2 linked regions of the Desulfomonile tiedjei DSM 6799 genome follow. The protein of the gene in region 1 interacts with the protein of each later gene in a pairwise test. Links are inferred from orthologs where the notes say so. Each region holds a gene or a part of one and is shown on either strand. Other genes may lie near its edges.

Region 1 (12,360 bases):
CATGCCTAAAGCGTTTGCAGGCGACCGAGCTTCAGGATTCGCACCAGATTCCAGCATGAACAAATATGCGAGATCTTCAGGTAGGCCGTTATCCCGCGCTGCCGTCTTAACCATAGGAAGGTATTCCTCGGCCCGGGAAAGATACCGTTTCATCGTTTCCCGCTGAGAATAGGCATATTCCTGGATAAACTGGCGTACCTTCGGAGCTGTATAATCCATCGGTACTTCGGGATAGCCGTTTTTCGCAGGAGCAGGTTTCTTTTTGTCTGAGGTAGAAGTAAAGGAGATTGCTCGGGAAAGGGCATTTGCAACAGCAGGTCGGTAATCCAGGTCAGATTTGATCAGCGCGCCTTTTGATCCACATCCTACGAGGAGGAGTTGGCTTGCCGCGAAAAGAACGCACCAAACCCATCTTCTCGCATGCCGCGGAACCTCGGATGCAACCCCGAGTTTGCCTCGGGGCGTCACCTGTCACGCTCCGCATCGACCCTTTTATGAAGAGAACTCCACATCATGGCAAAAATCATGATAACACATGGCGTATTACGGACAAAGCACTTTCGCTTCAGGAGCTTCTCATCAAGCCCAGGACTTATTATGTATCCGGAAAACGGATCACCAATCTTGGGGGAGCAATTTCAAGATGACCGCCGATTTGGGCTAGAATCGAACGTGCAGCAATCAATCCTATGCGATCGTTCGGATCGGGTATTCCGTCGATTGTCGCTCCATTATGGCCGTTCCATTCCATCTTCATTACCGTCGTATCGAGCTGACCGATTGTAACCTGGAGACATTTTGTGTAGGACCCGGCATTCTGTTTGTACCACAGTTCAAGCGCTGCAATCGTATCCCTGGCGAACGCGAGACAATGGACCATGACGTCCTCGACAATGGCAGGATTCCCTCCGAGATTAGGCAGTCCTTCTTCACTTTCTACGACAAGATCGATACCGCGGCCTGCGAATTGCTGTCCCATTAACGTTTGCACCCGGTTCAGAAGTTCCCGCGCATTGATAGGATAACCGTCATGCTGTTCGCCCCTTGCAAACCTGCGCATGCTCTCGATTATCTGTGTCGCCCGCTGGACCTGATTTACGACAATATCCAGGCGCTGCGTGAGAAAATCTCTCTCGTTTTCAACAAAATTCGTGCGCGAAATCTTTAACTGGAGCACCTGAGATGCAATCATAATTGTATGCAACGGTTGCGCAATTTCATGCGTGAAACCGTTGAAGATCTCTCGCAGAGAGGTCAGGTGTAGTATCTCTTCAGCACTCAATTCCTTTTGAACACCGACGCCAACCGGCTTCATTCGGGGGCCTCCCGATACGTGTTTGAAAGAAGCCATAGCACAGTATTCGAGAAGATACTATGTCAAAAGACATGAGCCAATAAAGCTTCAGTTTCGAACAGTGGTTTGAGAGGTATTTTGTCTGAGTACGCGGCGGAGAGCACTTCAGGAAACGGAGCAGATGATAAAGTTTGGATCCCAGCCCAAGACACCCCGGTCTTCGCTAACTTATGTGCATAACTGCGAAATGATATGAGACTTCTTCTCTTATCCGGTGGCCTCTGAACCGCCATCTTGTGAGTGCATATTTTATTTTCGAGGGAATGCAATCATGAAAAAACGTCTCACATCGTACCGCGACAAGCGGGATTTTGCGAAGACTCCTGAACCAGCCGGTGAAACGGAATCGAACCATAAGGTCCCGATATTCGTGGTGCAGAAACATGATGCCAAGAAGCTCCATTACGATTTTCGCCTCGAAGTGAACGGTGTGCTTAAATCCTGGGCGGTTCCGAAAGGTCCTTCTCTTGAGCCTTCGGTAAAGAGACTCGCTGTGGCTACGGAAGACCATCCTTTGGAATATGCGGATTTCGAAGGATACATTCCGGACGGGGAATATGGAGCAGGCCCTGTTATTGTCTGGGACAGAGGCTTCTATTCCAACATTACCCAAAAAAGAGGTCAGGCTCTCTCCATTGAACAAGCGATTGAGCACGGCCACCTGACGGTCCTTCTGGATGGAGAAAGACTGAAAGGCGCCTATTCGCTGAGTCGAATCCAATCCGGTGCTAAAGCGCAATGGCTCATGGTCAAAGTCAAAGATAAATTCGCAGCGGATCGGGACCTTGCGACCGAGTTTCAGGACTCGGCTTTGAGCGGCCGGACTCTCGAGGATATCTCGAACGAGTCCATGTCAGAGACACCCCGCGCTGCTTTGGCCTCCGTGAAGAAAACACGAAAATCACCTCATGCCACAGACCCGTTTCCGAGCAGGATTAAGCCCATGTTGGCGCTTCTGTCCAAGATGCCCGCGGATCAAGAGCAGTACGGATTTGAATTCAAGTGGGACGGTATACGGGCCATCTGCTACTGGGACGGAGAAAGCCTCCGTATAGAAAGCCGCAATCTGCTCGATATCACGTTCCGATGGCCGGAGTTGCAGCAGTTGGGAGAACTCCTCGGAGACAGCCCGGCTGTGCTTGACGGGGAAATCATAACCCTCGATGAGCAAGGAAAAGTGAGCTTCGGGTTGCTGAAAGAACGAATGCATCTTTCAAAAAAACCTTCTCTCAGACTGATGCAACGAGTTTCTCCGGTGTACATGATCTTCGATCTGCTCTATTACCGCGATCGATCGCTCATGGGTCTGGCGTACAGAGAAAGACGGAAACTCCTTGAAAAACTGGGATTAGTTTCCAATCATCTGCAGGTTCCACCTTCGTTTCCGGGTCGCGGTGAGGAGACACTAGCTGCAGCCATCGAGAATGACATTGAGGGAATTGTTGCGAAGCGGCTGGAAAGTGGATACGAAGCAGGAAAACGAAGCGGCGCATGGATTAAAATCAAAACCGGCAACCGGCAGGAATTGGTCATCGGCGGCTGGGTGCCTGAGAAGGGTATCAGAAGCCGAGGAGTAGGCGCATTGCTAGTAGGGTATTACGATAATGCCCGCAATCTGATATTTGCAGGAAAAGTAGGAACGGGCTTCACTGACGCGTGTCGAATCGAACTAATGAACATGTTAGATAAGCTGGAGCAGGAAAGCAGTCCGTTTACAACAAAACCTTCTAAAGAGGCCATATACGTGAAGCCGCAACTCGTTGCGGAAATAGAATTCAGAGAATGGACGTCCGATGGGGTTCTCAGGCATCCATCATTCAAAGGGCTTCGTGAAGACAAGGATCCAACGGAAGTTGTCCGGGAAGATGTCGCAGTGCAGTGAAACATACACGATCTGACAATACCAAATCATCGATAACCATCGAAGGTAAAAAGCTCCACCTGACGAATCTCGATAAAGTGCTTTATCCCGCAACCGGTTTTACCAAAGGCCAGGTGATCGAATACTACGCGAAAATTTCTGAGGTTCTTCTTCCGCACGTGAAGAATAGACCTCTCACCTTGAAACGATATCCGAACGGCGTTGACGGAGAATACTTCTACGAGAAGATGTGTCCGTCACATCATCCGGACTGGATACAGACCACCCGTGTTGCGAGTCAGCACCGAAAGTTCGTGGATTATTGCACCATCGACGGTCTTGCGTCTTTGATCTGGGTGGCCAATCTTGCCTCTCTTGAGCTGCATACCTCGCTTTCTCATTCGGATAATGTGCTTCGACCTTCCATGATAGTCTTCGATCTCGATCCGGGGGAGCCTGCAGGATTGCTTCAATGCGTTGAAGTGTCGCTCATCTTTCGAGACATGTTGCGGGATCTGGGGTTGGCCGGTTTCGCGAAGACCAGTGGAGGAAAAGGTCTTCACCTGTACGTTCCATTGAACACGGAAACTGATTACGATCGTACCAAAACATTTGCGCAAGCTCTTGCCAGGTCATTGGCCAAACGCATGCCGAAACTCGTCACTGCAAACATGAGAAAGGATCTGCGTAAAGGAAAAGTGTTCGTGGACTGGAGCCAAAACGACGATCACAAAACAACGGTGTGCGTGTATTCCTTGAGAGCACGCGAAAAGCCGACCGTATCTGCTCCAATAGCGTGGAGTACCCTTGAAACCTGCCATAAAAAGAAAAATGCTTCCGGCCTTGTCCTGGATACCGAACAGGTGCTCAAGCAAGTCGAAAAAGAAGGCGACCTCTTTGCGGAAGTGGTTTCATTGAGACAAAAGCTTCCGGAACTCGCGGTGTGAGAATAAGAGTTATGGCGTCCGACCAAAAGTCTTGAGAATGTCATAGGAATGACGGACCTGATGATCGGGTCCATGACACCCGAGTCTCCACATAGGGAAGATCACGGTGCTCGATCAAGACCTTTCCGAATTTTCTCTGTCATGCGTCTCTCTTGTTCAAGCTTTTCTCTAATTTCTTCTTCTGCTCGCTCTTTTTCCTTTTTCCTATCCTTCTCACGCTCTTCAGCGCTGCGACGAGACAAAGACTTGTTGAACCCGCATTCCTGAAGACAATGGCGGTAATTGTCCTGGTCCTTGATACCCGAGCACTGAGTCAGGCAGTCGGCAGTATCTCGCTCAGATTGACCAGGGTTGTTGAGAAGCATGTCCCATATCGTTCTTCCGCAACCCGACACATTCAGCAACAGCGAGATCGAGCACAAAAGAGCAAGCCTCTTGGAACCTTTTGACATGCGAACAGATCCTGGCTGATGAGGTGTTTAGAGAATGGGATTTCATGAGTACCGCAATCAGTTCTACTTAATGCCGGACTCTTTGCCAACAGTGTAACCATTCAGTTACAGGGGGTAGAGATTTCTACAGCCCCATAGGGGCTACCCAACAGTAGCCGTGGGTGCAAACCCACGGAAGCGATACGGGAAGTCTTTTGTTTTCAAGACCCTGAAGGGGTCGACCAACGACATTTGAAAATTATTGCCTATCGGTGGACCCTTTCAGGGTCATTCAACTATGCATAGGGGCGTGCGGCTGTCCACGGGTTGACACCCGTGGCTAGTGCGCCTGTGAGCGTACTTGATCAGAGAGGTGCAAGTCCTCTCCAGGTATACCTTCTCCGGCCTGTAACCGACTGTAACTGCGTCGTCGTGAGGCGGGGTGGAGAGCAACAGGAGGTGAACGACCAGTCCGTAGGATAACGAACCTGTTTCGGCCGGGTGGTTTCGGCGAGCCTGCTAGCCTATGGCGAAGCCTAGACCCGTGGTTGGGAAGGCATTGAGTTGCCGAAGTACCAGTGCGGGAAATCTGTCGAGCTGATGGGTAAGGTGTAAAAGCGATGACAGAGGGCCACCAGGTGGTTGGGGACGGAATGGTCTGGACGGTTGAGTACGTGAAGCAGGGAGATCTGTGTGCGGGAGAGACACACACAGAAGTCAGAGCCTCCATAGTAGCGTTGAGACGCCGTAATGGGCGAGGAGCAAAGGGAGGCAGGAAGGTGGGTGCGCAACAGTCAGAAACGCGGAATATACACCGGTATCGAGTGACCGTTTGGCCTAGACCGCCGGAGACATCCGCTGCTATCAGATGGACTAACCGTGTATTACGCTGACACCGCACGCTGGCTACCTCTGTAATGGAGGAGAAGGCTTCGAGTCTTTCGCCACATCTGGATGTTCTCTCGTCTGCATCCTCTGCGTGGTTAGTCAGTCCCCTCGGGGGTGAACCACCGACTGGAGAGCCGTATGCGGGAGATCCGCACGTACGGTTCGGAGGGGGGAGCGCCGGGTAACCGGTCGTTCCTACCCCTATCTATTGGGGCCGCCCTTCCAGGGCGTGCCCGGCTATGACTAAATGGTTACCCAACAGTTCATATACCAGTTGACACAATTTCTGACCCTTTGACCATGTTGTTCTTTGAAAGGACGGTAGGGGCCGGCGTCCCTGCCGGACCGAACTGGTTGATTTGTATCTGAAAAACGTGCCTGCACGGAGATACAGCACCCACCAATTTTCAAGCAGTGCTTTTCGCAATCGGAGGCTATTTTATATACTTTCCCATAATAGACTCCTCTCCAGATTCTCAATCCTTCCAAGGGGGTTGTTATTCTTCCATTGCTCTGGTACATGTCGTTAGCCTGAAAATCATTCCTGATACAATCGTAGTGGAAGTGAACCGCTGGATGGCGAATTCGGAATTGTACATAGATGTGTTGATCCCGTTACCGTTGGATGGACCTTTTACCTATCGTGTTCCGGAGGAACTAAAGGTCCGGGCGGATGTGGGCAGGAGAGTCCTGGTACCTTTCGGAAAAAAAATTCGAGCCGGGTTCATCGCCGCAGTTTCGGACAGCGCTCCACAGGATCATGAAATCAAGGATGTGTTGGATATTCCGGACGAGCCGCCATATGTGTCTCCTCCCCTGTGGTCTTTCCTATCGTGGATGGCCGAGTATTACATGCTTCCCTGGGGACTCGTGCTGAGGACCGCTTTGCCTCCGGGTTCGGATAGAAAATCCAAATCCTGGGCAATCATTACCCGCGAAGGTCTTACTTCTGAGGAATGCTCGTTTCCAGCCTCATTTGTGAAAGCACGCGTGATGCTTCGCAAGGATCTGGAAGGACTTATCGGACCGGCACAGGTGGAGCAGGCTGTCTCTCGAGGGTGGATTAATCTTGAAGAACGCATAGCTCGACCGCGTATCAGTCTCAAAAGGAAAGAAATCCCTGAACTCCTTTACGGGCGGAGCGAAAATCCGAAGGACCGGGAATCGATCCCTACTCTTACGGGAGATCAGGCCGTTGCCGTGGAGCAGATGAAGACGGCAATAGTTGCCGGGGGTTTTCATGCATTCCTGCTCTTCGGCGTGACAGGCTCGGGCAAGACGGAAGTCTATCTTCGCCTCATTCAAGAAGTGATAGACCGTAAGAAAAAGGCTCTGGTGCTTGTTCCCGAAATAGCCCTGACTCCTCAGCTCGCTCGCCGGTTCCTGAGAAGAGTGCAGGGAAAAGTGGGTATCTTCCACAGTGGATTGACTCCATCCCAGCGCCTGGATGAATGGAGGCGAGTCAAAGCAGGGAAAGTTGACGTCGCAATAGCCGCGAGATCGGGGATATTCCTGCCGATGGACGATCTGGGACTCATTATCGTTGATGAAGAGCACGATCCTTCGTACAAACAGGAAGATAGCTGCCCGTACAATGCCCGCGATATGGCTCTTGCCCGTGGAAAACTTGAATCGGCCTGCGTTGTTTTAGGAAGCGCCACGCCATCTTTCGAGTCGTTTCTGAACGCCCGGCACGGGAAGATTACCCGTATAGAACTCCCGGTCAGATATCATGGAGGCGCACTTCCGCAGGTGGAACTTGTGGACCTCAGAGAAAGCAAGAGCATTAAGAAGGCTTTTCTGACTCCAACGCTCCTGGAATCCATCCGGCAGACGCTGGAACAGGGCGAGCAGGTGGTGCTTTTCTTGAACCGTCGCGGGTTTGATACGTTTGCCCAGTGTAATTCCTGCGGTCACGTATTCAAATGTCCCAACTGCGACATAAGTCTGACACATCACAAACGAGCACGGGATCTCAGGTGCCACTTGTGCGGATTTTCACGGGCAGCCCCCCCGCTGTGCCCTCAATGCGCGGGTGAAAAGCTTTTTTTCGGGGGCGTTGGAACGCAAAAAGTGGAAGAAGAGCTGCAGACAGTTTTTCCTGAAGCACGCACAGGAAGACTCGATAGGGACAGTACCCGGAAAAGAGAAGAATTAGGGCGCATTCTCGATCGCTTTCGAAAGCGGGAAATAGACATTCTCGTCGGTACGCAAATGATCGTGAAGGGGCATGATTTTCCCGGAATAGGTCTTGTTGGAGTGCTGTGCGGAGACACATCGCTCCATTTTCCGGATTTCCGTGCTGCAGAACGCACATTTCAAATTCTCGCGCAAGTTGCAGGGCGCACAGGGAGGGGATCCGATTCAGGTCGAGTCCTGCTGCAGACGTACGATCCCGAACATGAAGTGATCCGTTTCGCGGCATCACACGAGTATACGGGATTCTTCGAGTATGATGCTCAGATGAGGCAAGAGCTGTATTATCCACCTTTTGGCCATCTTATCCTGATTCGGGTGGAAGGTAACAGTGAGAAGAGAGTGGAAAACAAAGCATTGGAGATAGGGCGTGCTGCTCGCATGGTCAAACAGGAATTTCCCGCAGTTTCCATACTTGGGCCTGCCCCATCGCCAAGAAAGAAAATGGTAGGACGTTTTCGATGGCAACTCCTGTTCAAGTCTGCCAACCGGTCAGACGTTCGCGGTCTTGTGAAACAGCTTAAATCAGGCGACCACCTGCAGAGTCGCGGTCTCAAGATAGTAATAGACGTGGATCCTGTAGACTTGATGTAGTCATACCAATGCGCGGCCAAAGAAGTGACATTGGATGAAGCCGGCCCTGGCAGGTCTCCGAAGCGAAGTCAGCCACGCAAGGCGTGGCGTTCGTAGCGGAGGAGATTTGCCAGGGCCGGCAATGAACAAGCTTCTCGATGTTACTCGCATGAAAGCGCATTGGTATCACATTCTTGAAAGAGAGATGTCGCAAAAGGTACCCCGTATGGATACTTCTCCTGATTTCACAAATTCCTAACCTACCTTTGCGTAAGTCATGGCCAAATTCTTGAGGGATCACATGGACAATGAACTGAAAAATGTATTATGATAGTCCGTGAACGGGCATCGGAGGCACCATGAAGAAAGCAACCACTATAATCATCACCATCGCAGTCTTTGTTCTTATCGGTTCAGTTATCATCGGATGGTCTGTTTACCAGAAGAAGAAAGATGTTGCCAGTCAACCGAGTTTATACGTAAAAAGCTTCAGTGATGACAATTTTGAAAAAGACGTTGTGGAAGCTTCCAAACGTCAACCCATCCTCGTAGATTTCTATGCCGAATGGTGTTTCCCCTGTCGCATGCTGGACCCCATCATCGAAGAAGTAGCAAAAGAGTTGAATGGTAAGGCAGTCATCGGAAAAGTCAACACCGACAAGAACCTTGTGGCACGTCGATTCGGCATCACGAAGATTCCCGCCATATTCATTATTCGAGATGGAGAAATAAAGAACGCCTTCTACGGAGTGGTTCCCAAAGAAACCATAATCAAAGCACTGGCGGAATTCGGCTCCTGACGAAAATTTTCTTCAGAATCGCAATAATTCGTACCATCAAGCCATACCATCCATAAAGTTTGAGCAGGCTTTTTCACGCTTGGACTGCGCATTGAGAATGCATCTTTATGCCGATTCGCTTTTTTTTTCATAACATGGGAGGCTGGAAGTATTCTTCGCCCCGGACGACGCAAAGCCGTCTAATCACTCCGCTCAGAACACCCCAACCTTCGCCATATTATGTGCACAACTGCGAAATGGAATCAGAGCCTTCGTCGTAAGATTCTCACGAACTCCTCTCCAAATTTGGACAGCTTCTCTCGATCTTCCTTTTTAGTGGGCCTATCATTCTCTTCCCGAAATCGTATGAACAGTTGACCCGGTGATCCGGTGGAATTACTATTCGTCGCGGATTGAAATCTTCCACGCCCGGGGCAATCATTTATGAGATACATTTTCGCTCAGCATGACCGATCATTCCACATTAAGACTATTCGAGAAGGAATAGCGGAATTTCGCGATACCGGTAAGGCCGATCCCGGTAATTTTCTCATGCATCCGCTGTACGATGCAGTACTCAGACAGCTTGCGGATCACTTTCTGGGCCATTGGAAGGACAGCATTGCGCTTCTTGGACTCGGAGGGTACGGCCGCAAAGAAATGAGCCCCTTTTCGGATATCGATCTGCTCTTTCTCAGGCCGGAGGATGCTTCCGAAGGCATTTATCGGGGAATCAGAAGCTTGCTGTATCTCCTTTGGGATGCTCGGGTGGAACTCGGCCACTCCGTGAGGACGATAGACGAGTGCAAACACGAGGCGGACAAAGATTTGGCGGTCCTGACCTCTCTTCTGGATATGCGATTCGTCTGGGGTGACGAAAAGATTTTCCGACAGTTGCTCATCGAACGGGGGGAATTGATCCGGGAGACGGATCCTCTCGAGCTGTACCTCAAGATTGAGGCAGAAATTCTGAAATCATCGAATAAATTCGGTCATACTATTTACGTCCTCGAACCCCACTTGAAAGAAGGTCCGGGTTCATTGCGTTACATGCAACTGATAAATTGGTTAAGCAAACTGATTTTCGGTTGTAACAGCATAGACGACCTGGGAATGGCCGGTATCTGCGGCGAAAAAACAGTCCTTGAGGCAAGGGCGGGTCTTACATTTCTGGCTGAAATCCGTACCCGCCTCCACTTTATTGCAGACAGACGAGACGACCGGCTGAAATTCGATTCGCAATCAGTGCTTGCCCGCGATATGGGATTTGTGGATACCCCTGAACGTCAGGCCGTGGAAAGTTTCATGCGGGAATACTATCGTCACGCCTCCAGCATGGACTTTTTCGGGCGGAGAGTCCTCGCCCGTGCTCGACTATTCCTGAGACCCAAAATTGCTATGGAGGAGAAGCGGCTCAAACTGGACGATTCGTTTCACATAGGAGCAGGGGGCATCAATCATGATTTTCCGGAAAACTTCGGAACCGACCCAAAGGATCTGATAAGGGTGTTCCAGAAGGTAGCTGCCACCGGATGCGAGCTGGACATTCGTTTGGTAGATCTCATTCGGCGTCGGCTCGATGCTGTAAACGAAGAATTGCGGCAAGATCCTGAAGCCAACCGGATGTTTCTCGAAATTTTCAGGTCCAGAGGAGCCATTGCCAAAGCCCTTAATGCCATGATGAAGATAGGCTTTCTGGAACGCTTCATTACTGAATTCGCGTGGATTCGCTTTTTGCCGCAGCACGATATTTACCATCAGTACACGGTCGATCTTCACACCATGTCGGTTCTCGAATACATTGATTCATTTGCGCGGAAGACCGGAGATCCTGATGACCATCTCCTGCGTGTCATCAGCTCAAGGCTCGATCATCCGGAAGTTCTCAGTCTTGCGGGGCTTTTCCATGACATCGCCAAGGGTCGGGGTCCGGGTCATGAACTCCGCGGAGAACAGATCGCAGCACCGGTGCTCAGGCGACTTGGATTGCCTGAGCCACACATAGATGAAGTATGCTTTTTGATCCGAAACCACTTGGCAATGACTCACTTGGCTTTCAAAAAAGACTTGCACGATTCCGCGCTCATCGGGCGTTTCGCCGAAAACGTCATGGAACAGCGAAGGTTGGACCTCCTCCTCCTGCTAACCCATGCGGATCTCAGAGCGGTCGGTCCCACTGCGTTCGGTTCCTGGCGCCGCATGTTGCTGGAAGAACTCTACTACAGGACCTTGGATGTTATTGAAGGAGAGGGACTGGAAGGGGAAGATCTGTCGGAATGGATCAGGCAGATAAAAGGAGCAATCCGGGAGATTGTCCCGGTAGACCTGCGTGATGAAAACTTGGAGAAGTTTCTCCAGGAATCGGGATCTCGCTATTTTCTGGATTTTTATCCCGGAGTTATTGCCGGACACTATGCTGCAATGCGAAGATACCTCGATGCCGAAGGAAAAACCGAACTGGATTTTGGAGATGCAATAGCCGAAAAAACCGACCATCGGAGACCGGGCTATAGTGCCATCACCTTACTCACACGAGACAGGCGGGGTTTGTTCTTCAGGATCGCGGGAACCATGTCTGCCAACAGAATCAACATCTTGAGTGCCTGGACGCATTCCATAGGCAGCGTTGCGGTGGCAACTTTTCACGTGAACGATATACCGGAAGGACCGCTGAACGATCCAGCCCGCTGGGAAGGGTTCAAGTCCGATTTCAGAAAGGTCCTGAAAGGCGAGGTGGACGTGGATGAACTCGTCCTCGCACGAAGACGATCGAGGCGACCGTTCGGGACAAGTTCCGTTCCCCGTTTTCCCCTGAAAGTGCAGGTGGACAACGCTGCATCCGACAGGTCCACGATCATTGAAGTGTACGCTCATGACAGGCCGGGCCTGCTGTACGATATCACTCGCAAGCTTACTTCGCTCGGGCTCAACATAAGCCTGACGAAGATCACCACGGAGATCGACCAGGCAGCAGACATCTTCTATGTGCAGGATGAATTCGGAAACAAAATTATGGATTTCGACCGCATGGAGGAGATTAGAAGCAGCCTGAAGAATCATCTCACCAGCATGGAAGAGGAACATTTTTCAGATAAGAAAGAAGCTTTCCGTTAGGAAAATTGAAATTCTACGAAAGATCTTTTCTTTTGCTGCAGCGGACAGACCGGCAATTATTCAGCGGATCTGTGAAGTGTTGGATGTGCTTGGTTGCTGAAGGAACATTCTGCAATTAATGTATGGATTGGCCTCTCTCCTCTCCGCCGAGTGGAGCTTCGATGTAGGGGCATCCCTTGTGGGTGCCCTGTATCTTTGTCCCGAAAGGGACAATGAG
Region 2 (12,391 bases), 230 kb from region 1 along the record:
TTTGAAACCATGTGGGTCATGTGGGTGAACGGAAAGTAAGCCCAGAATCCGATAAACAGCAGCAGATTAATGACGTGCATCCCGCTGAGCGTCGGAGCTGGTTTGGAGCTGATCAGGCTCACGAAAAACTGTCTTGATGCATCGAAACCTGGGTCTTTGAGCCATACCAGAAAGCCGGTTACAAAAATGGCTGCCAGCCAAGCCAAGTTCATGTAATCGATTCCAGCAGAGAACTCGTTCAGCATGGGATCTGTCATTCTCTTGATAATGAGGCCCACTGCTCCGATGGCTCCGAGGATAAATCCGATAACGGCGAGCACCTGAGTCAATGCCTGAACCAGAGATGCCAGCGCCGACGTCGAGGGGGGCAGACCGAGTGCTTCCAGGACACCGCCGATAGCGAGGAAAACGAGACCGCCTATGGACAGGTAAAGTCCGAAATGAAAGGGGAAAGACCAATACCACAGTGGCCTGTTGTCCTCATAGAGTGCTTTGATGAAGAGGATTTCCGGTACCATAAACTTGTATTGCGCCATATGGTCTTTGTGTCTTGTTTTTTTCCAGAAATCGACATCTTCGTAGAATGATCCGCCATAGGGTTTTCCCTCGTGCGGCACTGGATAGAGCTCCCACCTAACATGCATGGGCATAGTGAAGTATTTGATAAGCTTGACAGCGAATGCCACCACAAATACTGCACCGCTCAAGTAGGTCAAAAGCTTCAGGACCTCCATTTTCTTGCTGCTCCTTCCGGGGTTTATATGACGACGAACTCGTCTTGCGATGGGAAAAACCGAAGAACTTTTTCTACCATGTTCTCGTATTTTTTTCCAGTAGTTTGACTTGACACTTTCACCATGCTTTGACCGAACTATCAGGATTCCTATTTACTTACCGGGAGTTTCCAGAAACGAACACCAGGATTGGGGGCACTCGATGCTCGCATCTCGTCTGTCAATCAAATTCAGGCGCGAATTTTCGCTTCCGAAAAGACGGGATCTCGACAGAGTCAGCGTACAAATCTTCAGGCACACCAGAGCCTGTGGCTCCAGTCGAGAGGGCTTTGTTCGGACCGTCAGGTCTCCAATTCATTATTTCGATCAGGGGCGCGGGTCTTTTCAGAGGAAAACACCCGCAGCGACTTCGTCATCCGGGTTCAAATCAGAGTCTTTTATTTTGTCATAAAGGTTTGATTATTGCAATTTTTTCTTGGGATATTCGACCGTCGGTAGTTAAAATTCCCCCGCCTGTTGTTCATCATTTTCTCGATCCCATGAAGCGTAGTAGGAATCGTCCTCTTCTCCCATTTCTTCTTTCATCTCCGGCAATGGCTCGTCAGCAAAATCGGCTCTGAAGAAATTTGCAACCCAGTCCTGACCCCAGGGGTCTTCCTCGAGGAAATAGCGAAGATCCTTAACACCTTTGAGGTTCCTGAATTCTATCCAGCCGCTCTTCTCGTTCATCAACGTCAATTCTTCCGGGATCTCGTCGGACCAATCAATGAAATACGGTGAATGGGAGCTTAGCAAAACCTGTTTTCCAGGATTCACCGCGTGGAACCGATGCATGAGCCCGTACAGAATACGCAGCCGATTAGGGTTCAAATATGTTTCCGGTTCTTCGATGAAGAAGATGCGGGGCTGATCCGGCAAATTGAAGAGTGTACAGAGTCCGAGAAACACGAGAAATCCATCGGAAAGCTGCGGACCGACAAAATAACCCGACTTGCTTGTCTCTTCCACTCCGATCCCAACCTGATGAGGATCTCCCAGATGCGGAGTGAAGATTCTCCTGATTCCCGGAACACCACGTTTCACTTCTTGGACTGTCCTGTAAAAATTCTCGGGATGATTTCGCTCCAGGAAATGGATGACTGCCGCCAGGTTTTCTCCTGTGTGGTCGAGAAGATATGAGTCCTGTACAGGAGTTGGTTTCTTGATGAGATCCGGGATAAATCTGTAGCGTTTTATTTTGGAAAGGTACTGGGCCACGGACCGAATCCTCTTTTCTGCATCATTCCAGGCATGACCTTTCCTCATTTGGGCCATTTTGGATTCTCTTGCTTTAACGTCCCCGATGGTGAACAGAATTTCTCCTTGGACTTCCTGAAGAGTCTCTTCCTTAATGAGGTATTCGTTTCTGCGAATTTCCGTGAAAATCAACGTGTAAACGTAATTTACGCCCTCGACTTCGAGAGTGATTTCAAAATGAAGATCAAGGTCCTGCGCCGCGGTTTCATTCTTCTCCCTACGGCTGAGCGTCTGACGAAACGTGAAAGGACCCGGTCCGAAGGCGCTGCTGAAGGGACCCGACGAAAGGAAACTCAGCATGAGGAGAAAATTCCCGAGATTTGATTTGCCGCACCCGTTTGCGCCTATGAAAATGTTTAGCGGCCTGACATCAAATTCTGCTTCTCGGAAATTTTTAAAATTTTTAATCCGAATATTCTTGATCATGCGGTGGGATTTCCTTTCTTACTTCTGATTCCCGCGCCCAACGACAGTAACCGCTCCCCCTCCAAAGTACGCATGCAAGCCGCGAATCCGATAGAGCAAAAATACTCCCTTTCGAAGTCACGGCTTGAAATTGACTCCTTCAACTGGCGAGGTTCGACGGCACGACCGGCCTATATTTTTCGAAAGCCCTGTCAAAGAATGACGTCCGGGACCAGCGGTGTCGCGGCTTAAAATGCCGCGATATTTCCGCTGTCTATTTTTCCTCTAATGGCGCTGAAATCCAGCTCATCATGGACCTTAAGCGACTCCCTATTATTTCTACGGGATGCTGTGTTCCTAGTTTTTCCAGCGCCTTGAATTTAGGTCTACCTGCCAAATTCTCAAGAATCCATTCGCGAGCAAATTCTCCCGATCGAATTTCTTGAAGGATTTTTTCCATTTCCGCGCGAGTCCGCTCGTCCACAACACGAGGACCCCGGGTAAGGTCTCCGTATTCGGCCGTGTTACTGATAGAATAGCGCATACGCTCTATTCCGCCCTCGTAGATCAAATCCACGATGAGTTTGAGTTCATGAAGGCACTCGAAATAAGCGATCTCGGGTTGATATCCGGCGTTCACCAATGTCTCGAAACCCGCTTGGACCAAAGCGGTAACGCCTCCACACAGAACTGCCTGCTCTCCAAAAAGATCGGTCTCAGTTTCCTCTGCAAAGGTCGTTTCGATCACCCCGGCACGAGTAGAGCCGAGCGCTCGAGCATATGCCAAAGCTGTGTCCCTGCAGGTTCCCGATGCGTCTCTATGTATGGCCACCAGCGAAGGAACTCCGAATCCGCCTTTGTAGATGCGGCGAACGAGGTGCCCGGGGCCTTTTGGGGCTACCATAAAAATATCGGTGTCTTCAGGCGGTTCAATTTGCCCGAAATGGATATTAAATCCGTGAGCAAAAGCCAAGGACTTTCCCGCTCCCATGGCTGAGTGGATCTTTTCCTTGTAAAGGGCGGCTTGAAGTTCATCAGGGACAAGAATCATGATGACATCGGCGGCCTGGGCTGCCTGATCCACTTCCAGGACCTGAAGTCCGTCCGAGGTGACTTTGTCCCACCGCTTGCTGTTTTTATGTAATCCTACGACAACCTTTATTCCAGAATCGTTCAGATTCAGAGCATGTGCATGCCCCTGGCTGCCATAACCGATAATAGCAACAGTCTTACGTTCCAGGGCCGCTGGGTTAACGTCCCGGTCATAGAATATCTTGGCCAACTCTTTTTCTCCAAAACTTGAATAAATAGGCGCACTAATCATTTTGGCGTGCGATTTTATCAAAAAGGATTAATGCATTCAAGCATTACAGAAGTTGAAACTGTTTTTTTTGAAATTCATGCCATGAAGGCTCCTCCCGGAGTCTCAACCACGTTCGTGATTTTCACCTTTGAAAACGTGTCGCGGGGCTTCGATAAGGACCGTAGTATCCGGAGGCACTGAGGCAGTAAGCCAGACGTTTCCTCCTATGATACAACGAGCCCCTATCACCGTTTGTCCCCCCAATATGGTAGCTTGTGCATATATGGTAACATCATCCTGAATGGTAGGATGCCGTTTTCTACCCCTGAGCTCGTTTCCTCCTTCCGAACCTCTCGGTACGGACAACGCCCCGAGAGTGACCCCCTGGTAAATCCGGACGCGATCTCCTATGTCTGTTGTCTCGCCGATGACCACGCCGGTGCCGTGATCGATAAAGAAATCAGTGCCTATGGTGGCTCCGGGGTGGATATCTATGCCGGTCAGAGAATGTGCATGTTCAGTCATGATTCTCGGCATGAGAGGTATTTTTCTCAAGAAAAGCTCGTGAGCGACACGGTACACAAAGATCGCATATAAACCCGGATAGGAAAAAACGATTTCGTCGAGGCTCTTAGCTGCCGGATCTCCATCGTAATGGGCACGAACATCGTTTGCGAGAGCTCGCCGCAACGCAGGCAATTTTTCACAGAAGATCAGCGCTTCTTCGCGACCTTTGTTCACACATTGGACGCACAGGCTATCGGTCCGGCGGCACTCGTGACGAATGCTCCGGGAAATCTGAGCCGAAAGGAGCTCAAACAGCTCTACCACTTCATGACCGAGATGATATTCGAGAGTGGAATGATTCAGCTCCTGTCTACCAAAATATCCCGGGAATAAGACATCCTGCAGGATATTCAGTATGCGGATGATCTCATCCTTTGACGGAATCAGTGCAGCCCCCACGTTATCCACGGTAGATGCTTCCCTACAGGAATGCACCATTTCCTGGACGACCGTTCGGAGACGCTCTTCCTGAACAGGAATCAAAACATCTTCTTTGTACTCACAGATACTATCCGCCAACAAAGGCTTTATTCCGTCAGACATTGCCCACCTGCAGTCACTTTATTGAGTCAATGCTCGTGCCATATAGATAATCATCTTAAGTCATTCTTGCTCATGGCAACAGAGCTTGACTTGTTTTTTATGCGTTCTTCCGGGACCTGTGGAAGCCACGACATAGATACGGTCTTGTTTTCTCACAAATGTCAACCGCGCACTTTTCTGTTCAGCCTGATATATTGTACAATTTTCTTAACTCTCGTCTTCTTCCCAGATGCTGTCATCTTGCCTTTCAGTTCCGAAAATTGGAGGAGTAATTCCTTCGGATTTACAGACAGGGCACTTGCCGGGAGTGGTAAAACGTGTTCTTTTCTTGAACACAAATCCACAGTCCAAACAAGCAGCAGGTTTGGCGATCAGATTGTGTTCGTTTCCCAAGGACTTCTCCACATGAGGCAAATGTTCGTATACCTCTTTTTCGGATATATGGAGAATGCGTGAAATGTCACGCGCAGTAAACTCACCCGCTTTCAGGAGTTGTGCTATTCTTTTTCGGATAGTCAGGATATCCTCCGGGGCAACTTGGGAAAATTCCGGACTCGCGTCTGCTCGTTGAGACATCGGGTCTCAACGGAAACGTCTTTCGACATATTATAACACATCGGAAGATCGCGTTTTTAGCGATGAATGCCACGCGGGTTCGGCTTCATGCTTGACAATCGGTCCATGTTTCGAACAGGATGTCGTGTTCGGCTTCAAGGCGCGCATGGCGTGCACTTTTTCAGGAGATTGTCATGGCCCAAAAATCTCTCAATAAGGTAATATTACTCGGTCATCTGGGCCGAGATCCGGAACTCAGGTACACCGCGTCCGGGAAAGCTGTCGCAACGTTTACCTTGGCCACGTCTTTCCAATGGAGAGACCAGGACGGTAACGAGCAGGACAAAACTGAATGGCACAGAATTGTTGCATGGGGGCGCTTGGGGGAAATTTGCGGCGAATACCTGAGCAAGGGTAAACAAGTATTCATCGAAGGCCGTATTCAAACCCGGGAATGGGAAGATCAGGACGGAAACAAAAGGACCAGTGTAGAGATCATTGCGAACGATCTCATCATGCTGGGCGGAGGCGGACAAAACCAGAGCCGTCCTGCACAAGAGCAGCCGAGGAGACAAAATACCGGAGGATCCCGGCCGGCTTCTACGGGGAGGCGTTCCGATGACTACTATCCTCCTCCACCGGAAGATGAAATTCCATTCTGAGCTCGTAACCATCTGAACCGAACGATTGTAGACAGACTGTTTTCCTCTGACCTCACGAATGAGAAGGTCTGCGAATAGAGTTGTGGATGTGTATCAAGACTGCATCGTGTTCCTTCTTGCAAAGGCCTATCAAAAAGCCCATGCAAATATAAAGAAGCGCCTCAACGCGTACGGGCTCACGCCTGTCCAAACCCTCGTATTGGAAGCCGTTGTATCGGAAGAGGGGCTGTCGGCCGGGGATCTTGCCGGTAAACTGGTTCTCGACAGTGCGACCCTTTCAGGCGTGCTCGACCGAATGGCCGAAAAAGACTGGATTTCCAAGAAAACCGATCCGGATGACAAACGAGTGCTCCGCATCTATCTAACGGAGAAAGCCAAGAGCTTAAGTGAGGATCTGTTCAGAGAAAGGGAAGAGGCGAACCGGGAAATCCTCAGAGATTTGAGTCTTGAGGAACGATTACTCTTAAAGAGGCTCTTGAGAGACATTCGATAATCTTTTTGCCCGTATTCTGGTGTCTTCCCATAATCCCGCGTTCATCCGTTACCAGATTGAAGAAGTCCTCTCTCCGAATTTACGGACCCCCGCCATTGAAAAATCCGAATCCGACGCTCACTCACAGTCGAGAACAAAAGACTAAACCTGTGGGAATCTAAATGTAATTTCAGACGGACAATCCCAGTTCCTGGAGCTTTTCTTTCTGGTTTGTCAATTAAAACCCGCCACAACCAGTTCAAACATCCTACCGGTCGCAGTAGACAATCGAAGACTACCAGCACTCAACTGGCTATTTGTCTATCGGCAAGCGTAGCATCATGTCTTTTTGGAACGGCAAGATTTGCGGTTTTACTCTTCTGATTGCGAATCCGTATAATAAGCTCAATCTGAAGCATTTTTCTCCTGTGCAGGCAAGCATCTGTGCTATGGTGCGGACGAGTGGTTTTGAGTGATGAAGAATCGCACTTTAGCGGTTAGCAATCATCACTTCTGTTGATTCTGAGTCTTCAGTAACATTGCGAAGACTTCTTTCGGAACGTTTTGTTCCACAGCAAATCATCAAGATTTGATGTTTTTTAGAGCGGAAAAACGCGTGTGTGAGAGCTTCATGAATCCGGTGAAATCTGCGTTGTTCAATTGGGAAACATCTCGTGAGGGAGCTGTACCTCAGATAATCAAGATTCCGATCGTTCTTCTCATCTTTTTGGTTCTCTTTTCTTCCGGCTGTCAAAACGAATCCACCAAGAAGAAAATTAGGCCCCCCGAGGTAACTATCGCTGAACCGGTTCGAAAAGAAGTGACCAAGTATCTGGAATATACCGGCAATATTGCGGCGCTTGAATCGGTGGACATCAGGGCTCGAGTTCCCGGCTTTCTCACGAAAATTTGTTTTGAACCAAGAGCAAAGGTGAAGACCGGGGATTTGCTGTTCGTCATAGACCCCAGACAGTATGAAGCTTCCGTCAAGGAAAGTAAGGCCAAATTGGAGGCGCAAAAGGCCTCATCAAAGCTGAGTCAAACCGAGCTGCAGATCTCTCAGCAATTGGAAAGCAAAGAGGCTATTAGTGCACTGAAACTGGAGAAAAAAACCGCGGAACGAGACGTCACCCGAGCTGACGTGGATTTGGCGGATGCTGCACTGGACAAGGCGAAACTCGACCTGGAGTGGACACAGGTAACTTCTCCCATCAATGGAAGGGTGAGTCGCAATCTGGTCGACGTCGGAAATCTGGTGGGAGCCACGGAAAAAACGCTTCTGACTACCGTTGTAGATGACGACTCAGTGTACGTTTATTTCAATATCAGTGAACGGGACCTCTTGCTGGTGCGCCGCAAGGCAAAGAAGAAACCAGATCCGGTCACACAGTTGCCACCGGACATTCCGGTTTACATCAGTCTGGCCGACGAATCGGATTATCCTCACACGGGAAGAATCGACTTCGCGGATACCACAGTCGATCAGTCTACCGGGACGATTCAAGTCCGGGGCATCTTTCCGAACCCTGACGGGCTGCTGATGGGCGGAATGTTCGTACGGGTCCGTGTTCCTCTGGAAAAACGCGAGGCTTTGCTGGTTCCGGATGTTGCTCTCCAATTCGATCAGGGCGGCAAATATGTATTTACTGTAGACGAACAGCAGGTCGTGCACCAGAAACGGGTTAAGATCGGTGAACGGGTCGATCGTATGCGTGTAATCGAAGAAGGTCTCAAAAATACGGATAACGTGATTGTTGACGGCATTCAAAGGGCACGACCGGGATCGAAGGTCAATCCCGTAAAACCAACTGTCGCCCGGAACCCGCAACCTGAAACTCAGCCGGCATCCAAGAAAGACTAAGAGGGCTGAGAGATCATGGTAAGTCGTTTTTTCATCAACAGACCGGTTCTGGCATCAGTAATCTCTCTGCTCATTATGGCTGCCGGGGGCGTGGCAATTTTCACTTTGCCGATTTCCCAGTTCCCGCCCATTGCTCCACCCATGGTCCAGGTGACCGCTTCCTATCCCGGTGCAGACCCGCAGGTCGTGGCCGACACCGTAGCTGCTCCCATAGAGCAGCAGGTGAACGGCGTGGAGAACATGATCTACATGCAAAGCACAAGTGCCCGGGACGGGTCCTATACGCTGCGTGTCACCTTCGACCTGGGCACCGATGTAGACATGGCAACGGTGCTGGTTCAGAACCGCGTGAACTGGGCAATGTCGTCTTTGCCTCAGGACGTTCAGCGCCAGGGTGTCGTGACGAAGAAGGCATCGACTTCATTCGTCACCGTTCTTTGTCTGTATTCACCGGATGGTTCGTACGACGATCTGTTTCTCACCAACTACGTAACGACCACGATTAAGGATCAGATCAGCAGGCTTAAAGGCGTAGGCGACGTGCAAATGTTTCCTACGAAAGACTACAGCATGCGCGTCTGGCTCGATCCGAATCGGCTCCAATACAACAGTCTCACCACAAATGAGGCGGTGAATGCGCTAAAGAGTCAAAACGTCCAGGTCGCTGCCGGACGTCTCGGTCAGGAGCCGGCTCCCAAAGATCAGGATCTCGATCTTCCCGTAAACACTCTCGGACGCTTGACCGATGTGGGACAATTCTCGGACATAGTCGTAAAAACAGGGCAAGATGGCAGTGTCGTCCGCATAAGAGATCTGGGCACAGTCGACCTTGGAGCCAAAAGTTATGATACTCGTTCCTATTATAACGGAAAGCCCGCGGTAACCCTGATCGTGTACCAGACTCCGGGCTCGAATGCTCTCGAAGTGGCGGACGAAGTCCACAGCCTTATGGATTCTCTGAAAAAGGATTTTCCCAAAGGCGTTGATTACCAGATCGTGTACGAAAGTTCCGCATTCGTGCGGGCATCTATTAGAGAAGTGGTGATTACACTCCTTGAAGCGTTTGTCCTGGTGTTCATCGTGGTGTTCATCTTTCTCCAGGATTGGCGTGCCACTCTGGTTCCCGCAACAACCGTTCCCGTATCTATCGTTGGCACCTTTGCCGTTCTGTATGCATTCGGGTTTTCCATAAATATGCTCACCCTTTTCGGGTTGGTCCTGGCAATCGGCATTGTTGTGGACGACGCTATTGTAGTGGTGGAAAACGTCGATCGAAATATGCGGGAGCATGGGCTTGGAGCAAAAGAAGCCTCCATACGAGCGATGGATGAGATTACCGGCGCAATTATCGGTATCACACTGGTACTCATGGCCGTATTTGTTCCCGCAGCTCTCCTGGGAGGAATCTCAGGTCAGCTTTATCGCCAGTTTTCTCTTACCATAGCTATGACCACCTTGCTGAGCGCCATCAACGCCATGACTTTGAAGCCTGTGCAGTGTTCGTTATGGCTTCGACCTCACACGGGTGAAAAAAACATTTTCTTCAGAAAATTCGATGAGGTTTTCGAAAAGGTAACACATCGCTATACTTCTATTGTCTCCTATCTGGTCCGGCATGTACCTCTCATGATTGTCGTCTGGGCGTGTGCTCTGGGATTGACGTACCTCGCCTTTTCACGGGTGCCCTCGGGATTTCTTCCCAATGAAGATGATGGGCTCATTCTTTTGAACGCTCAATTGCCCGATGGAGCTTCCCTCCAGCGGACCGACACCACCTTGAAGCAGGTTATGGAAATCCTGAAATCAACGGAAGGAATTACGTACTTTTCCGTAACCCCCGGCAACTCTATTCTGGACGGAAACAGCCCGAGTCTGGGCAGCGGATTCGCTGCATTGGCACCATGGGATGAACGACTTAAAAAGGGAAGATCCAAGGACGTTATCGTGGCCGAGCTGGCGGAGAAGTTTTCCCATATCCAGAGCGGCATCGTGTTCCCGTTTTCTTTGCCGCCCATCGTGGGACTGGGACAGAGTGCCGGGTCAGAACTTTGGCTTGAAGACAAATCCGGAGTCGGACTCACAAGACTGGCGGATGCTGCCGCAGAATTCGTGAGAGAAGGGAAAGCGGAAGGAGAGCTATCGGCTGTAAACTCGACGTTTAGAGCGGGAGCACCCTCAGTCTTTGCGGATGTTGACCGAGTGAAGGCACTGAGCCTGAAAGTACCTTTGCAGTCCGTTTTCGATACGCTGCAATCATATCTCGGCTCAACGTACGTTAATGATTTCAATGAATTCGGACGGACCTGGCATGTAACCGTTCAGGCAGAGCCCAGGTTCCGGTCTCAGATGGACGACATAAAGAATCTTCAGGTGAAGAACACTGAAGGGAAGATGGTGCCATTGGGGACTCTGGTCAGCCTGGATTATTCATCGGGCCCCGTTCGTATCGACAGATACAATATGTATCCTGCCATCCGCGTCATTGGTGAAGGCGAACCGGGTGTCAGCTCAGGCCAAGTCATGAAGGTGATGGAGAATCTGGCTGAACAGACATTGCCTCCGGGGGCGGGTGCAGAATGGACCGGAGTAGCGTTCCAGCAGCAGAAGATCGGGAGTCAGGTGTTCCTGGTATTTGCTATGGCTATTGTGGTTGTCATCATGATCCTGGCGGCACAGTACGAGAACTGGATCGATCCCGTTGCGGTGGCGGCAGTGGTTCCATTGGCGGTTTTGGGGGCAGTTGTTGGGCTTACGCTTCGGGGATTGGACAACAGTCTGTATACTCAGGTCGGACTCGTGCTCCTTGTAGGCTTATCTGCCAAGAATGCCATTCTTGTTGTGGAATTCGCACGCGACCAGGAAGCAAAAGGTCTGTCGACCCTCGAGGCGGCGGTGCAAGGAGCAAAGCTGCGTTTTCGCGCAATACTCATGACGTCATTCGCTTTCATTGTCGGCGTATTGCCCCTGGTCACGGCAACAGGAGCCGGAGCCGCCAGCAGACAGGCTGTAGGAACCGCTGTATGCTTCGGCATGCTGGGAGTGACCATGTTGGGCATATTCTTTACTCCGGTTCTCTACGTGGCAGTGCAGCGATTCAAGAAGAAAGGGAAAAGCGGCTCTGCCGATACAGGCATCGATACATACGACACGGGCACTGCCGGGAGAATATAGTCATTGCCAAAATAAATGACCGAAACTCAGCGCAGATGTTAGTCGAAAAATCCCCTCTCCCCCCCTTTAATAAGGGGGGCTGGGGGGATTTAAATCGGACAAAACTTTTGGCAAACACTGTAGCAGAGTAGACCGAGGAGAGGTTCAGGATATGAGAACGTTACGTCCTTTTTTCATTGCAGTCATTATTGCATTGGTGCACATTACGCCACTTGCGGCTCAGGATGCAGCGAGTTCGAAATTCGGGCAATTACCACTGGAAGTGTGTCGTGCCATAACCGTTTATGTAGCTGATATTGAGACAGCGAAAGCCGAATCTGCCAAAACAAAACGAACGCAGCAATACGATCAAGCTCGGGCGAAATTGGAAACAATCCTGAAACAGTACGGTAAAGCGGCTGTCCTACCTGAAGCGCTCAAGTATGCCGACTACACGGAAGAAACCGTGACTCGGAACAGCTCTGATCCTAAATTCGAAGATTTTACGGAAAAGCGAATAAAGACACGAGGTTTGCTCCTGGACATGTGTTCTCAGTACACCCTTACCCGATAGTCGATCTTTTACTGAAAGTAGAACTTAGTAGCCGGATAATGATATTTGACCGGATCCCTTGCGGTCATTAGATTCCTCTGCGAGTACATCCCGCTCTTTAAATGAGTAAATTGATTTTGGAGACGGGAATTCGACCCGGGCCAGGTTCCCGGCGAATGGGGAAGAGTTCTTGAGATGGAGTTCGGGAAACACTTCGTACGGGAAATTTCTTTTTGATTTTCTCTCTTAGGAGTATTGGTGGGTGTCGGCCTCCGTGCCGGCACATCTTC

What was found.
Region 2: the proteins of priA (region 1) and DESTI_RS01670 interact in binary tests that used the Escherichia coli proteins (3 or more experiments, as listed by UniProt). The link is inferred for Desulfomonile tiedjei DSM 6799 from one-to-one orthologs.

What each region holds. Positions count from the first base shown.
Region 1 is NC_018025.1:160,232-172,591, forward strand. Bases 5,703-8,664 are described here. They hold priA (replication restart helicase PriA), read left to right. Parts: upstream 5,703-6,057; coding sequence 6,058-8,271; downstream 8,272-8,664. Other genes in these bases: DESTI_RS29640 (thioredoxin family protein), read left to right, coding at 8,610-8,664. In the rest of the region: DESTI_RS00665 (lytic transglycosylase domain-containing protein), read right to left, coding at 1-468; DESTI_RS00670 (histidine kinase dimerization/phospho-acceptor domain-containing protein), read right to left, coding at 596-1,315; ligD (non-homologous end-joining DNA ligase), read left to right, coding at 1,626-3,236; ligD (non-homologous end-joining DNA ligase), read left to right, coding at 3,233-4,162; DESTI_RS00685 (hypothetical protein), read right to left, coding at 4,264-4,614; more of DESTI_RS29640, read left to right, coding at 8,665-9,050; glnD ([protein-PII] uridylyltransferase), read left to right, coding at 9,474-12,143.
Region 2 is NC_018025.1:389,528-401,918, reverse strand. What follows is about bases 4,339-7,331. They hold DESTI_RS01670 (single-stranded DNA-binding protein), read left to right. Parts: upstream 4,339-5,597; coding sequence 5,598-6,065; downstream 6,066-7,331. Other genes in these bases: DESTI_RS01660 (efflux RND transporter periplasmic adaptor subunit), read left to right, coding at 7,169-7,331; DESTI_RS01665 (MarR family winged helix-turn-helix transcriptional regulator), read left to right, coding at 6,124-6,558; DESTI_RS01675 (transcriptional regulator), read right to left, coding at 5,056-5,424; epsC (serine O-acetyltransferase EpsC), read right to left, coding at 4,339-4,848. Also shown: DESTI_RS01695 (respiratory nitrate reductase subunit gamma), read right to left, coding at 1-734; DESTI_RS01690 (AAA family ATPase), read right to left, coding at 1,233-2,456; ilvC (ketol-acid reductoisomerase), read right to left, coding at 2,710-3,717; more of epsC, read right to left, coding at 3,862-4,338; more of DESTI_RS01660, read left to right, coding at 7,332-8,398; DESTI_RS01655 (efflux RND transporter permease subunit), read left to right, coding at 8,414-11,569; DESTI_RS01650 (hypothetical protein), read left to right, coding at 11,721-12,122. UniProt on the Escherichia coli protein: Plays an important role in DNA replication, recombination and repair. Binds to ssDNA and to an array of partner proteins to recruit them to their sites of action during DNA metabolism. Acts as a sliding platform that migrates on DNA via reptation.